DNA from 3 places in the Pantoea sp. PA1 genome. Region 3 is predicted to be linked to each of the others. Evidence: riboswitches for the same ligand, from Rfam matches in the RefSeq annotation. Region 3 holds a riboswitch; each other region holds the start of a gene.
The links. Region 3 has a riboswitch for thiamine pyrophosphate ahead of thiC (phosphomethylpyrimidine synthase ThiC). Riboswitches for the same ligand answer to the same signal wherever they lie in the genome.

Region 1 (4,400 bases), on a different contig from region 3:
AAGCTGATAGGTAATGGCAAAGTTATCCGCCGCATCCACCACCACATCAATCTCCGCCAGTGCCTGCGGCAGCAGACTGGCGCTCAGTGACTGCGGATGCGCGTCGACTTCACACTCAGGGTTTCGCTGCGCCAGTGCCCGCTGCGCGCAGCGCGCTTTTGGCTGCCCGACATCGTCCACGCCAAACAGCGTCTGCCGGTGAAGGTTGTGCAGTTCAACCCGATCGCCGTCGTAAAGACGAATGAACCCTACCCCGGCACCTGCCAGCAGGGGCAGCAGCGTGGCACTGAGACCGCCCGCGCCCACAACCAGCACCCGCGCCCTGCTCAGTCGCTGCTGCCCCGTATCACCAATTTCCGGTAACATCGTCTGTCGCTGATAACGATCCATTGTCGCTCCTTAACTGAACTGTGCCAGACCAAACAGGGGCGTGGAGGCCGACGCCATATCGCGCTGCTCCATCAGCCCGGCCTGAAACGCCTCATGTCCCCCATGGATCGCGGCGGCAAAGGCACCGGCCATCCGGACCGGATCGCGAGCTTTTGCTACGGCCGTGTTGAGCAACACGCCATCAAAGCCCATCTCCATCGCCTGAGCCGCCTGGCCCGGCGCGCCGATCCCCGCATCAATAATCAGCGGAATATCCTTAAACCAGGCACGCATGGCGCGCAGCCCCTCAATATTGCGCAGTCCCTGGCCGGAGCCAATCGGCGCCCCCCAGGGCATCAGCACTTCACAGCCGGCTTCCAGCAGTTTTTCACCAACAATGAGATCTTCCGTGGTGTAGGGAAACACCTGAAATCCGTCAGCGCAGAGAATGCGGGCGGCTTCCACCAGCGCAAAGGGGTCGGGTTGCAGCGTATCGGCATGACCAATCACCTCCAGCTTGATCCAGGGGGTATCAAACAGTTCACGCGCCATCTGCGCCGTGGTGACCGCCTCCTTTACCGAATGGCAGCCGGCCGTATTCGGCAGAATGCGTTTGTTGAGCTGTTGCAGCAGCGTGCGAAAGGCCGCGCCTTCCTGCCCCTCCCGTCGCAGGCTGACGGTAATGATCTCCGCGCCTGACGCGTCGATCGCCTGATGCAGAATCTCCGGCGAGGGATAACCGGCGGTGCCGAGCAGAAAACGGGATGTCGGTGCAAACTGATAGAACATGATTAACCTCCCTGCATCGGGGACAGAATTTCCAGCTGATTCCCGGCCTCAAGTCGCTGGCTGGCGTACCGGGTGCGCGGCACAAACTCACCGTTCAGGGCGGTGGCGACGGTGCGCGGATCGATCTGCTGCTCCTGCATCAGCTCCGCCAGGGTCGTTGCGTCGGTTTCAATCGCGCGTCCGTTGAGTTCAATTCGCATGGGGTGTCTCCTGAGTCAGTCGCCGCATAAGGTTTTCAGCCATTATCGGGGCCAGTAAAAAGCCGTGTCGGTAGAGGCCGTTGAGCGAGAAGCGGCCATTTTCGTAGCGCACCTCCGGCAGATTCTGCCGGTAAGCAGGACGCAACCCGGTACCGCTCTCGACGATCCGTGCTTCAGCCAGCGCCGGATGCAGGCTGTAAGCGGCGCTCAGCAGCTCCATCATCGCTTTCGCGCTAATCGGGCTGCTGTCATGGCTTTCGACCATGGTGGCACCCAGCATGAAGTGCCCATTGGCACGAGGCACCAGATAGCAGGGAAAGCGCGGATGGAGCAGCCGGACGGGACGGGAGAGGCAAATATCGGGGGTATGGAGGATCACCATTTCGCCGCGCACGGCACGCAACGCGGGCTGCTGATCGGCGGCATGGATGCCGCGACAGTCGATAATCTTTCCGCCGGGCTGACCGCTGTGAAACGGCACGCCCGCTTCTTTGAGCGTATCCTGCAGCTGCTGCAGCGCCCGACGCGGGTCGAGATGCGCTTCCCGGGCGAAGAAAAGGCCGCGAGCGAAGCGGTTTTCCAGCGCCGGTTCAACGTCGCCGGGGGCCACCCACTGATGCTGCTGCGTCATGCTGGCAAAACGCGTCAGCTCACGGCTGTCACGCGGCGGTGCAACCACCAGCGTGCCCTGCTGCACCACACCATCCACACGCTTTGCCCACCAGCCCGCGGCATGCTGGCCCCATTCGATCACCTCTGGCGGTGCACTTTCTGCCTCGCACCAGGGCGCGAGCATGCCGCCCGCCCAGTGCGAGGCTGCCCGGCAGTCAGGCTGAGTAATAATTTCGACAGCTTCTCCCCGTTCCGCCAGCAGGGTGGCGACACAGAGTCCGGCGACACCGCTGCCCAGCACCGACCAGCGGCCCTGGCTGCGTGCTCCGGAAGAAGAGAGATTCAGGATTGAGTGGGTCACATTCGCCTCGTTATCCGTTAACGAAGACCCGTGATACAGAGGGAATAGGCAGAAGCGACGCGAATGCGCTCCTGCGGCAAGTATCTGATGCGATACCCGTCTTCCTACGCCAGTATCAACTGGGTCAGGTTCTAAGGGTCGCTGAGCCGCGCGGGTGCGCTATCAGCCTCTCAGTCTCTCCGGCGAGACTCCCCTGACGGGTTTAGTTGTAAGTGAAGCGAACAGCTTCGTCAAGCAGTGTGCAGGGGCGCGACGCAGAAAGAGAGAAACAAGGAAAGATGTCGTTACCGGATCAGAGGCGCGCGGCGACGTCTATAGCAGCGCCTGCAGGGAGTGCGTCACCGCGTCGGTGACTTCCCGAATACGCGGTTCGGCACGGCGATAGTAGGTCCATTTACCCACTTTGCTGGTTTCCACCAGTCCGGCACCCTGCAGGGCTTTCAGGCATAACGAGGTGGCGGGCTGCGATAAGCCCGCCTTGTTCTGGATGAGACTGGCACAGACGCCATACTGGTCGAAGGGATAGAGCTGGGCATAGCCTGCAAACGCTTCGTCAGGGTTTTTGAGCCACATCAGCACGGCCATTCTGGTGGGATTGGCCAGTAACTTCAGGGCCTCTTCGGGTGACATGCCGCCTCACAAAACATCAGGATGGATAAACAGGGTAGTCAGTATACCCTTTCTCCGTTCCGCCATACAGGGAGGCGTGATCCACAGGATTCAGCGGATTGCCTGCTTTAATCCGCGCGGGCAGATCGGGGTTGGCGATAAAGGTGCGGCCAAAACCAAACAGGTCACCCCAGCCTTTATCCAGCATCCGCTGTGCTTTTTCGGCGGTGTAACGGCCTGAGTAGATAATGGGCGAGCGGAAGGTTTCCCGCAGCGCAATCCGGAAGCTCTCCGGCAGGTCAGGACTGTTATCCCAGTCCGCCTCGGCGATAGAGAGATAACCGATTTCCAGCTCATTGAGCAGCTGCGCGGCGCGGATATAAGTCGCATGCGGATCACTTTCGACCAGGCCCAGATAGACACGATCTTCGTCCGTGCTGCTGAAAAGCGGGGCAAACCGAACGCCGACACGATGACTGCCAAAGACCGAACTTACCGCTTCAACCACTTCACGCAGAAAACGCAGACGATTCTCAGGCGAGCCACCATATTCATCCGTGCGGAAGTTGGTGTGCTCAGAAATAAACTGATTAATCAGATAGCCGTTGGCGGAGTGAAGCTCAACGCCATCGAACCCGGCCGCTTTGGCATTTTCCGCCGCCCGCCGGTAAAGCGCCACAATCTCTTTTACTTCCGCGTTCGTCAGTGCCCGCGGCTCGCTGGGCGCGGTTAACATTCCGGCACCCGGTCCGGTTTCAATAAAGACCCGGACGTTATCGGCGGCTATCGCTGACGGCGCAACCGGGGCCTCTTTTCCTGGCTGAAGCTCATTATGGGACACCCGCCCCACGTGCCAGAGCTGGCAGAAAAGAGTGGCACCTTCCTGATGTACTGCTTCGGTGACTTTTTTCCAGCCCGCAATCTGCGCTTCACTGTGTATCCCCGGCGTCCATGCATAGCCCTGCCCGCGAGGCTCAATCTGGGTGCCTTCAGTGATCATCAGTCCGGCACCGGCGCGCTGGCGATAATATTCCACCATCATCGGACCGGGAACATTGCCTGGCTGCTCACTGCGGCAGCGGGTCAGCGGCGGCAGAACGATGCGGTTACGGAGCTGAAGGTCGCCCAGGCTCAGGGGGGTAAAAAGTGATGGCATGACTAAAAAATCCTCTGGTGTTTGAAGAGGCGACATTATATTTACACATTTAAATTTGTAAATGTGTTTGTGGGATTTTTATTTGTCCTGTGCCCGATTTTATCAGGTTATGAGAGACTTATCGCCAGGCGATGAACCTGTGGGGTAGGATTGCTGTTCCGGATGCAGACGCAATTACCCTCATAGCGCATCTATCGGAATTAACAGGGAGCTATTTGTGAACAGGCTAATCTCGTCAGACGCGCTGGGACCACGCATCTGTATTCTCGGGCCCTCTAACAGCGGAAAATCCACGCTGGCTGAG
Region 2 (4,400 bases), on a different contig from region 3:
CTCATCCCGATGGGCAACGATGATCAGCTCGTCATAAGCCGGAACGCCATAATCCTCAACGTTAAACACCATCGGATCTTTCCCCTGATCTTTCATCTCCAGCGCTTCGATGTTGCGATAGCCACCGATCACCGCATCCACTTTTCCGGTCAGCAGGGCGCTGGTGAGCTGAAAGTTGACGTTAATCAGCGTCACCTGATCGGCCTTTACTCCTTCATGGCTCAGCATGGTCGCCAGCGTCGCCTGCTCAATACCGCTGACGGAATAGCCGATGCGTTTGCCTTTTAACGCCCCCGGACTCTTCATCGATCTGTCGAGTGTGATCAGCGTATTCAGCGGCGTATTGATCAGGGTGCCGACCCGCATCAGGGGCAGGCCCTGGTCGGCGAAGAAATGCAGCTGAGGCTGGTAAGTGATGGCTAAGTCTGCCTGCTTTGCGGCCACCAGGCGCGGCGGCAGCGCCGGGTCGGAAGGGGGAATGATGCTGACCTCCAGCCCCTCTGCGGCAAAGGCGCCGGTCTGCTGTGCCACCACGATCGGCGCGTGATCGGGATTGATATACCAGTCGAGCACCAGCGTCAGTTTTTCCATTGCCTGAAGGGGGGTGGCGAAGGCGGCACCCAGCAGCAGGGTAAAGAGCGGTATTTTCGTCATACTTTTTCTCGTCAGTTAAGGTCATTAATCCGTTTCGGGGGCCCAGCTAATCAGGCGACGGAGCAGGAAATCGATGAACAGCCACAGCAGCAGCGTCATCAGCACCAGAATGAACAGGGCGGCAAAGCAGAGATCACTCTGCATCCGGGCATTGGCATTCAGCATGACGTAGCCCAGTCCTTCCGCTGAGCCGACCCACTCTCCGATAATGGCGCCAATCGGGGCCACCGCGGCCGCCATCCGTAAACCGGATCCCAGCGCGGGCAGTGCCGCCAGCAGCCTGACATGACGCAGCTGAGCCGCGCGTGAGGCGCCCAGCGTGCGGGCCAGATCGAGATAGCCGGGCGGGACGCGGCGCAGGCCATCAAAAAAGGCAGAGGTCACCGGGAAAAAGATGACCAGCACCGCCATTGCGACTTTGGCGCTCATCCCGAAGCCGAACCAGAGCACCAGCAGGGGCGCCAGCGCAAACACCGGGATCGCCTGGCTGGTGATCACCAGCGGCATCATCCAGCGCTGCAACCGCGGTGAAAAGGACATCCCCAGCGCCAGCAGGGCGCCCAGCAGCACGCCCAGTGCCATGCCGCTGAGGATCTCCGTCAGGGTGATGAGGCTGTGCTGGCTGAGATAGCGGGCGTTCTGCCAGAGCGCGGTGGCGACCGCCGGGGGGGAGGGCAGCAAAAAAGCGGGTACGGAAAGGGAAATGAGCCACCACAATCCGATGAGGCCTGTAAAAAGCGTCACACCACGGCGTAGTCCGCCAGATCGTTGTTCTGACGTCATCCGGCTAACCTGCTCAGCTGATTCAGCAGGGCAGCCTGACTCCGGATGACGCTGACATCCTCTGCCGCCCGTGGAGGCTGCCCCTGGAGGGAGGGAGAGGCTTCGATACCCGTCGGGCCGATCACCAGCAGATGATGACTCAATCGACAGGCTTCTGCGGCATCATGCGTTATCAGCAACACGGTGTGCCCGGCCAGCACTTCCGCGGCCAGCGTCTGAATCTGACTGCGGGTCAGGGCATCCAGCGCAGAGAAGGGTTCGTCCATCAGCACCACGGGCTGGCGGGTATAGAGGGTGCGAGCCAGTGCGGCGCGCTGACGCATCCCGCCGGAGAGCGTCGCGGGCCGTGCGGTGGCATAACGACTCAGACCGACACGCGCCAGCAGGTGCTGTGCCCGCTCACGATCCGGCTTCTCCCCGTTCAGGCGGCTGGCCAGACAAACGTTCTGCTCCACTGTCAGCCACGGATAGAGCAAGTCCTGTTGTCCCATCCAGGCGATGCGTCCGGTCAGCGGCAGGCCATCACTGCCGCTGACCTGGCCGGAGGAAGGCGGTAACAGACCGGCAATCACCCGCATCAGACTGCTTTTACCCACGCCGCTCGCCCCCAGCAACGCTGTAAACTGGCCACCCGCGATCTCCAGAGTGAGCTGGCTGAAGAGCTGCTGCTGACCCAACCTGAGTGACAGCTGACGGATTGCGATACCAGGCGGCGCCGAACAGGCTGACGCAATCATGGGCGGACCTGCAGACTGGCCGCATGATTCAGTCCCATCTGCCAGAACGCGGATTCCAGCCGTGTGGCGGTAGTAAAAATCTGCGCCAGTGAGGCAAAACGCTGCTCAGCCGCACGCTCGCCCGCCAGGGTTTCAAACAGCGAAAGGGCGTTGCGAACGCCGTTCAGATAGGACTCATCGCCGTAGTTTTCTATCCACGCCGCATAAGGATTATCGCTGAAGCGGGTTGCAGGATCCTGTAGCAGGGTCAGACCCGTTTCAGCGTACCCGGCGACACAGGGCATCAGCGCGGTCAGCAACTCCAGCGCATCGCCGCTGTGCCCCACATCCAGCACATAGCGGGTGTAGTTGAGCGTTTCCACCGCCTCCGGTTCGCTCGCCATTGCCGCTTCGCTGATGCCCCACTGCTGGCAGTAGTCCAGATGCAGCGGCAGTTCGCTGACGATGGCGTTGAGCGACGCCGTCGCGCTGCGCAGGGCGTCCGGTGCGGAGAGCTTGCTTATCAGCAGGCCCCAGGCGCGGGCGAAGTGCAGCAGAAACAGATAATCCTGGGTGAGATAATGGCGAAACGCGGCGGGGGGCAGCGTACCCTGACCGAGCTGCTGTACAAAGTCATGTGCCACATAGGCGTACCAGTGAGGGTCAGCCTGCTGACGCAGACGACCGTAAAAGCCGGTTTCGAAAAGCGGATGTGTCATCAGATCTCCTGTCACAATGGAGATCCGGGCATACGGGCTGGAACAGGGAGTGATGCAGGAGATGACGCAGAAATATCTGCCGACCCGTCCCTTCGCTGGCATGACCCAGATCAGGTTCAAAGGGTTCGGCTTACGCCATCTCAGCCCATAACAGGACACCCCTCGGAGACATCGGTTATACGATAATTACCGGCAGAGTACAACGGCAGGTTGACTGCAAACCTGCGGCGTCGCTGACAGGCGTATCACCGCAGACACAACACTCAATAAGTGACGTTGTCACTCAAGATCGGCTCCGTTGCTGGCAATGACCTTCTTATACCACCAGAATGACTTCTTACGCGTGCGGGCCAGCGTACCACGCCCGAGATCGTCACGGTCAACATAGACAAAACCGTAGCGCTTACTCATCTCACCGGTTGAGGCCGCCACCAGATCGATGCAGCCCCAGCTGGTGTAGCCCATGACCGGCACGCCATCTTCAATCGCGTCACCCATAGCGCGGATGTGTTCACGCAGATAGCTGATGCGGTAGTCGTCATGGATTTCGCCACTGGCATCGGGTTCATCGCGTGCGCCCAGACCATTTTCGACCAGGAAAAGCGGCTTCTGATAGCGGTCATACATCATGTTCATGGTGATCCGTAATCCGAGTGGATCGATGCCCCAGCCCCATTCACTGCGCGGCACATGGGGATTCGTCAAAGACTTCACCACATTGGCGGCGCTGCTGTTCTGCTCGTTCATCTCCGCCGAGGCGCAGCGTGAGGCGTAGTAGCTGAACGAAACAAAATCGACGCTGTTTTTCAGAATTTCCGCGTCACCCTCCTCGATCTTCAGCGTTACGCCTTTCTCCCGAAACAGCCGGGCCGCGTAGGCGGGATAGGCGCCGCGTGCCTGCACATCGATAAAGAAGAGGTTTTCACGATCTTTCTCCAGCGCGGCCCAGACATCCTCCGGTTTACTCGACCAGGGGTAGAAGTTGCCGCCCGCCAGCATGCAGCCAACCTGGTTAGCCGGATTGACCTCATGCGCAATGCGGGTCACCTGCGCGCTGGCGACCAGTTCATGATGCGCCGCCTGATATTTCACCTGCTCCGGATTTTCGTCTGGTTCAAACACCAGTCCGGCACCGGAGAAGGGGCTGTGGAGCAGGATATTAATCTCGTTGAAGGTCAGCCAGTACTTCACCAGACCATCAAACGCCTCGAAACAGCTGCGGGCATAGCGGGCAAAAAAGTCGATCATTTTACGGTTACGCCACGAGCCATACTCCGTCACCAGATGCATCGGCACATCGAAATGGCAGAGGGTGACCAGCGGTTCGATCTGATGTTTCCGGCACTCTTCAAACACCGAACGGTAAAAAGCAATGCCTTCCGGGCAAGGTGTCAGCTCATCGCCGTTGGGATAGAGACGGCTCCAGGCAATCGAGGTGCGGAACACGCTGAACCCCATCTCCGCCATCAGCGCGATGTCCTCCCGGTAACGATGATAAAAATCGATCGCATTATGGCTCGGGTAGAAC
Region 3 (4,400 bases):
ACGTGATAAACGATGCACAGCATCAACAAAGACACCGGCATTTTCCGGCGGCACATCCAGATGAATGCCGTGCCCCAGATTAAAGACATGGCCGGTGCCGGAACCAAAGCGCTCCAGAATACCGGCCACTTCCTGCTCAATACGCTCAGGTGCCGCATAGAGCATAGAGGGGTCCATATTACCCTGCAGCGCGACTTTATCGCCCACGCGACGGCGCGCATCATCAATGTCGGTGGTCCAGTCGAGACCCAGCGCATCACAGCCGGTGGCGGCCATCGCTTCCAGCCACTGTCCGCCGCCTTTGGTGAACAGCGTCACCGGCACGCGGCGGCCATCATTTTCACGCAGCAGGCCATCAACAATTTTGTGCATGTAGTGAAGGGAAAATTCGCGGTAGTCACGGCCGGTCAGCACGCCGCCCCAGGTATCGAAGACCATCACCGACTGGGCACCTGCGCGAATCTGCGCATTGAGATAGAGAATGACGCTGTCAGCCAGCTTATCCAGCATCGCATGCAGCGTAGCAGGCTCGGCATACATCATCTTTTTGATTCGGGTAAACGCTTTGCTGCTGCCGCCTTCCACCATGTAGGTGGCCAGCGTCCATGGACTGCCGGAGAAGCCGATCAGTGGCACCTCGCCATTGAGATTGCGGCGGATGGTGCGAACCGCGTTCATCACATAGCCCAGCTCCATCTCCGGATCGGGCACCGGCAAGCGATCAACGTCAGCGCGGCAGGTTACAGGGTTTGAGAAACGCGGGCCTTCGCCGGTTTCAAAATAGAGTCCCAGTCCCATCGCATCCGGAATCGTCAGGATGTCACTGAAGAGGATGGCGGCATCCAGCGGAAAACGACGCAGCGGCTGCAGGGTGACTTCACAGGCCAGCTCGGCGTTTTTACACAGCGACATAAAATCACCCGCCTGGGCGCGTGTCGCTTTGTATTCCGGCAAATAGCGCCCGGCTTGTCGCATCATCCATACCGGCGTGACATCCACCGGCTGACGTAACAGGGCACGCAAATAACGATCGTTCTTCAGTTCACTCATCTCAACACTCTCTCAATAACAGGCGTGTAGTGTAGCACTTTCACACTTCAGCGCGGCACAGGGCGACAGTATCTTCAATCAGGCGGCGTGCCACGGTGCCGGGTGGAGGCAGCAGGGGAAGGTCATCAAAACGGAACCAGGCCGCATCCAGCAGCTCTTTGCCATCATGCTGCAGATCGCCGCTGTCATACTCCGCCATGAAGGCGGTCATCAGGGATTGCGGAAAGGGCCACGGCTGAGAGGTCACATAGCGCACGTTTTTGACGCGGATGTTGCTCTCCTCCATCACTTCGCGGGCTACGGCCTGCTCCAGCGTCTCACCGACCTCCACAAAGCCGGCCAGCACGGTATAGACCTTGTTGCGATGGCGGGCATGATTTGCCAGCAGGATTTCATCACCGCGACGGATAGCCACGATGATGCAGGGGGCGATTTGCGGATAGTAACGCTCACGGCAATGACTGCACAGGCAGGCAAATTCATGCCTGCTGTGATGCATTTCATGGCCGCAGTAGCCGCACCAGCGATGAGAGCGGTAAAACTCCGCCAGCTGCACCCCCCGCCCCGCCAGCTGAAACAGTCCGACATCCTGATCGATCAACTGCCGCACGGAGAACATATCGGCAGAGCGTGACGCACAAATCAGCCAGACATTTTCGCCCTGCCACTCTCCGATAAGGCGTGCTTTACTGCCAGTCAGACCAAAATTTTCGGCGTTTCCGTGGGGTAAATCACCTTGTGGCAACCAAAGTTTCTGTTCATGGCTGACAATCCACCATCCAGCGTCTACGCTTGAGATTTCGCATTGCATTTATTTCGTCATCCTTAGCGTCAAATCGTACGCTGAAGCCCTGATGTTAAGTGTGTTGATAAACAACTATAACTCACATGGAGTCAGATATGCTTAACCAGTTAAACGTCCTGGCTGAACGCGTAGGTGGCAGTAATGAGCTGGTCGATTCCTGGCTCGAAGCCCGTCGCCAGCTGCTGGTGACCTATTATCATCTGGTCGGCCTGAAGCCCAACAAAGAAGCCCTGACCCGTCTCGATGAGCAGGCGCTGGACAACTTCTGTCACAGCCTGGTCGATTATCTTTCGGCCGGTCACTTCAGTATTTATGAACGTGTTATCAGTGAAATGAACGGTGACAGCCCGATGATTGCGGCTGCGCAGATCTATCCGCCACTGGAAGCCAACACCGAGCGGCTGATGCAGCTCTATGATGGTCACCTGCAACAGGCGATAGACGATGAAAACTGCATGACTTTCCAGCAGGCGCTTTCAGAAGTGGGCGAAGTGCTGGAGTCGCGCTTCACGCTGGAAGATAAGCTGATCCAGCTGGCATGGGATAATCAGCTGGCTACCCCGCCGGTTGCCAATGACAGTCAGATTGCCCGTCCCGCTTAACCGGTATCACCACCAAAAGGGTTGAGATTATCCACTCGCCCTTTTATGCTGAAGAGGTTCCGAGGCCACTACGCCGACGAACCTTTTTTATTTTTTGCTGTGAAAAACACGATTTTTACGCCCGATCTGCCGGTCAGATTGGTGTGTAGAAAGCGCTTCTTGTCGGAGTGCCCAGCCGGGCTGAGACCGTTAATTCGGGATCCGCGGAACCTGATCAGGTTAGAACCTGCGAAGGGAACAAGAGTAAATTTTTACGGTATGCCAGCATTCTTATGCTGCCGATACCGCTACTCCTTCCGAACTCCGGACAAGCATCGTTCCCCATGAACAGGAAGATTGCTATGTCTGACCCAAAAATGACCCGTCGTGAACAACGTGCCCAGGCGCAGGAATTTATCGATTCCCTGCAAAGCGGCAGTGCATTTCCCCAGTCCCGTCGCATCTGGATAACCGGCAGCCGTGACGATATTCGCGTTCCGATGCGCGAGATCACACTAAGCCCGACCCACACCGGTGGCAGCAAAGCGCAGCCGACCTATGAGCCAAACGAAGCGGTGCCGGTTTACGACACGGCAGGTGCCTATGGCGATCCCGCAGCACAGATCGATGTTCATCGCGGCCTGGAAAAACTGCGCGCCCGCTGGATAGCGGAACGCGATGACAGCGAATACCTGCCACAAAACAGTTCCGGCTACACCCAGCAACGGCTGGCTGATGAGGGGCTGGACCATCTGCGCTTCGATCACTTACCGACGCCGCGCCGGGCCTGTGCAGGCCGCCGCGTCACCCAGCTGCATTATGCCCGCCAGGGGATCATCACCCCGGAAATGGAGTTTATTGCGCTGCGGGAAAATATGGGCCGTGAACGGATGCGCAGTGAAGTGCTGCTGCAACAGCATCCGGGCCACAGTTTTGGCGCGCATCTGCCAGCCAGCATCACACCGGAGTTTGTGCGGCAGGAGGTGGCAGCCGGACGGGCCATCATCCCTGCCAATATCAATCACCCGGAATCGGAGCCGATGATTATCGGCCGCAACTTTCTGGTTAAGGTGAATGCCAATATCGGTAACTCGGCGGTCACCTCCTCCATTGAAGAGGAAGTGGAAAAACTGGTCTGGTCGACGCGCTGGGGTGCCGATACGGTGATGGATCTCTCTACCGGCCGCTATATTCATGAAACGCGCGAGTGGATTCTGCGGAACAGCCCGGTCCCCATCGGCACAGTGCCGATCTATCAGGCGCTGGAAAAAGTGAACGGCGTGGCCGAGGCGCTGAACTGGGACGTTTTCCGCGACACGCTGCTTGAGCAGGCGGAACAGGGGGTGGATTACTTCACGATACACGCTGGCGTCCTGCTGCGTTATGTCCCGATGACGGCGAAGCGGCTGACCGGGATCGTGTCGCGCGGCGGATCGATCATGGCGAAATGGTGCCTGTCGCATCATCAGGAGAACTTCCTTTATCAGCATTTCCGGGAGATTTGTGAAATCTGCGCCGCTTACGATGTGTCACTGTCGCTGGGCGATGGTCTGCGGCCGGGTTCGATTCAGGATGCGAACGATGAGGCCCAGTTCGCTGAGCTGCGTACCCTGGGCGAACTGACGCGTATTGCCTGGGAATATGATGTACAGGTGATGATTGAAGGGCCGGGCCATGTGCCAATGCATATGATCCGCCGCAACATGACCGAACAGCTCGACCTGTGCGATGAAGCCCCCTTCTACACCCTCGGCCCGCTGACCACCGACATCGCACCGGGCTATGACCACTTTACCTCCGGAATCGGGGCCGCCATGATTGGCTGGTTTGGCTGCGCCATGCTCTGTTACGTCACACCTAAAGAGCATCTGGGGCTGCCGAACAAAGAGGATGTCAAACAGGGGCTGATCACCTACAAAATCGCGGCACATGCTGCTGACCTGGCTAAAGGCCATCCCGCCGCG

Region 1: it holds a riboswitch for thiamine pyrophosphate, as region 3 does, so the genes downstream of both, AC1V0D_RS15280 (FAD-dependent oxidoreductase) here and thiC (phosphomethylpyrimidine synthase ThiC) in region 3, are expected to answer to the same signal.
Region 2: it holds a riboswitch for thiamine pyrophosphate, as region 3 does, so the genes downstream of both, tenA (thiaminase II) here and thiC (phosphomethylpyrimidine synthase ThiC) in region 3, are expected to answer to the same signal.

The regions. Positions count from the first base shown of each region.
Region 1 is NZ_JBXGEE010000003.1:383,652-388,051, forward strand. It holds gene AC1V0D_RS15265 (HesA/MoeB/ThiF family protein) at 1-390, opposite strand, end outside; gene AC1V0D_RS15270 (thiazole synthase) at 400-1,158, opposite strand; gene thiS (sulfur carrier protein ThiS) at 1,161-1,358, opposite strand; gene AC1V0D_RS15280 (FAD-dependent oxidoreductase) at 1,348-2,331, opposite strand; TPP riboswitch at 2,416-2,536, opposite strand; gene AC1V0D_RS15285 (ArsR/SmtB family transcription factor) at 2,644-2,961, opposite strand; gene AC1V0D_RS15290 (alkene reductase) at 2,978-4,096, opposite strand; gene AC1V0D_RS15295 (P-loop NTPase family protein) at 4,314-4,400, shown strand, end outside.
Region 2 is NZ_JBXGEE010000003.1:109,466-113,865, forward strand. It holds gene AC1V0D_RS13970 (ABC transporter substrate-binding protein) at 1-654, opposite strand, end outside; gene AC1V0D_RS13975 (ABC transporter permease) at 679-1,437, opposite strand; gene AC1V0D_RS13980 (ABC transporter ATP-binding protein) at 1,434-2,174, opposite strand; gene tenA (thiaminase II) at 2,171-2,872, opposite strand; TPP riboswitch at 2,943-3,045, opposite strand; gene AC1V0D_RS13990 (6-phospho-beta-glucosidase) at 3,152-4,400, opposite strand, start outside.
Region 3 is NZ_JBXGEE010000011.1:15,723-20,122, reverse strand. It holds gene hemE (uroporphyrinogen decarboxylase) at 1-1,050, opposite strand, end outside; gene nudC (NAD(+) diphosphatase) at 1,091-1,861, opposite strand; gene AC1V0D_RS21750 (Rsd/AlgQ family anti-sigma factor) at 1,951-2,457, shown strand; TPP riboswitch at 2,611-2,711, shown strand; gene thiC (phosphomethylpyrimidine synthase ThiC) at 2,799-4,400, shown strand, end outside.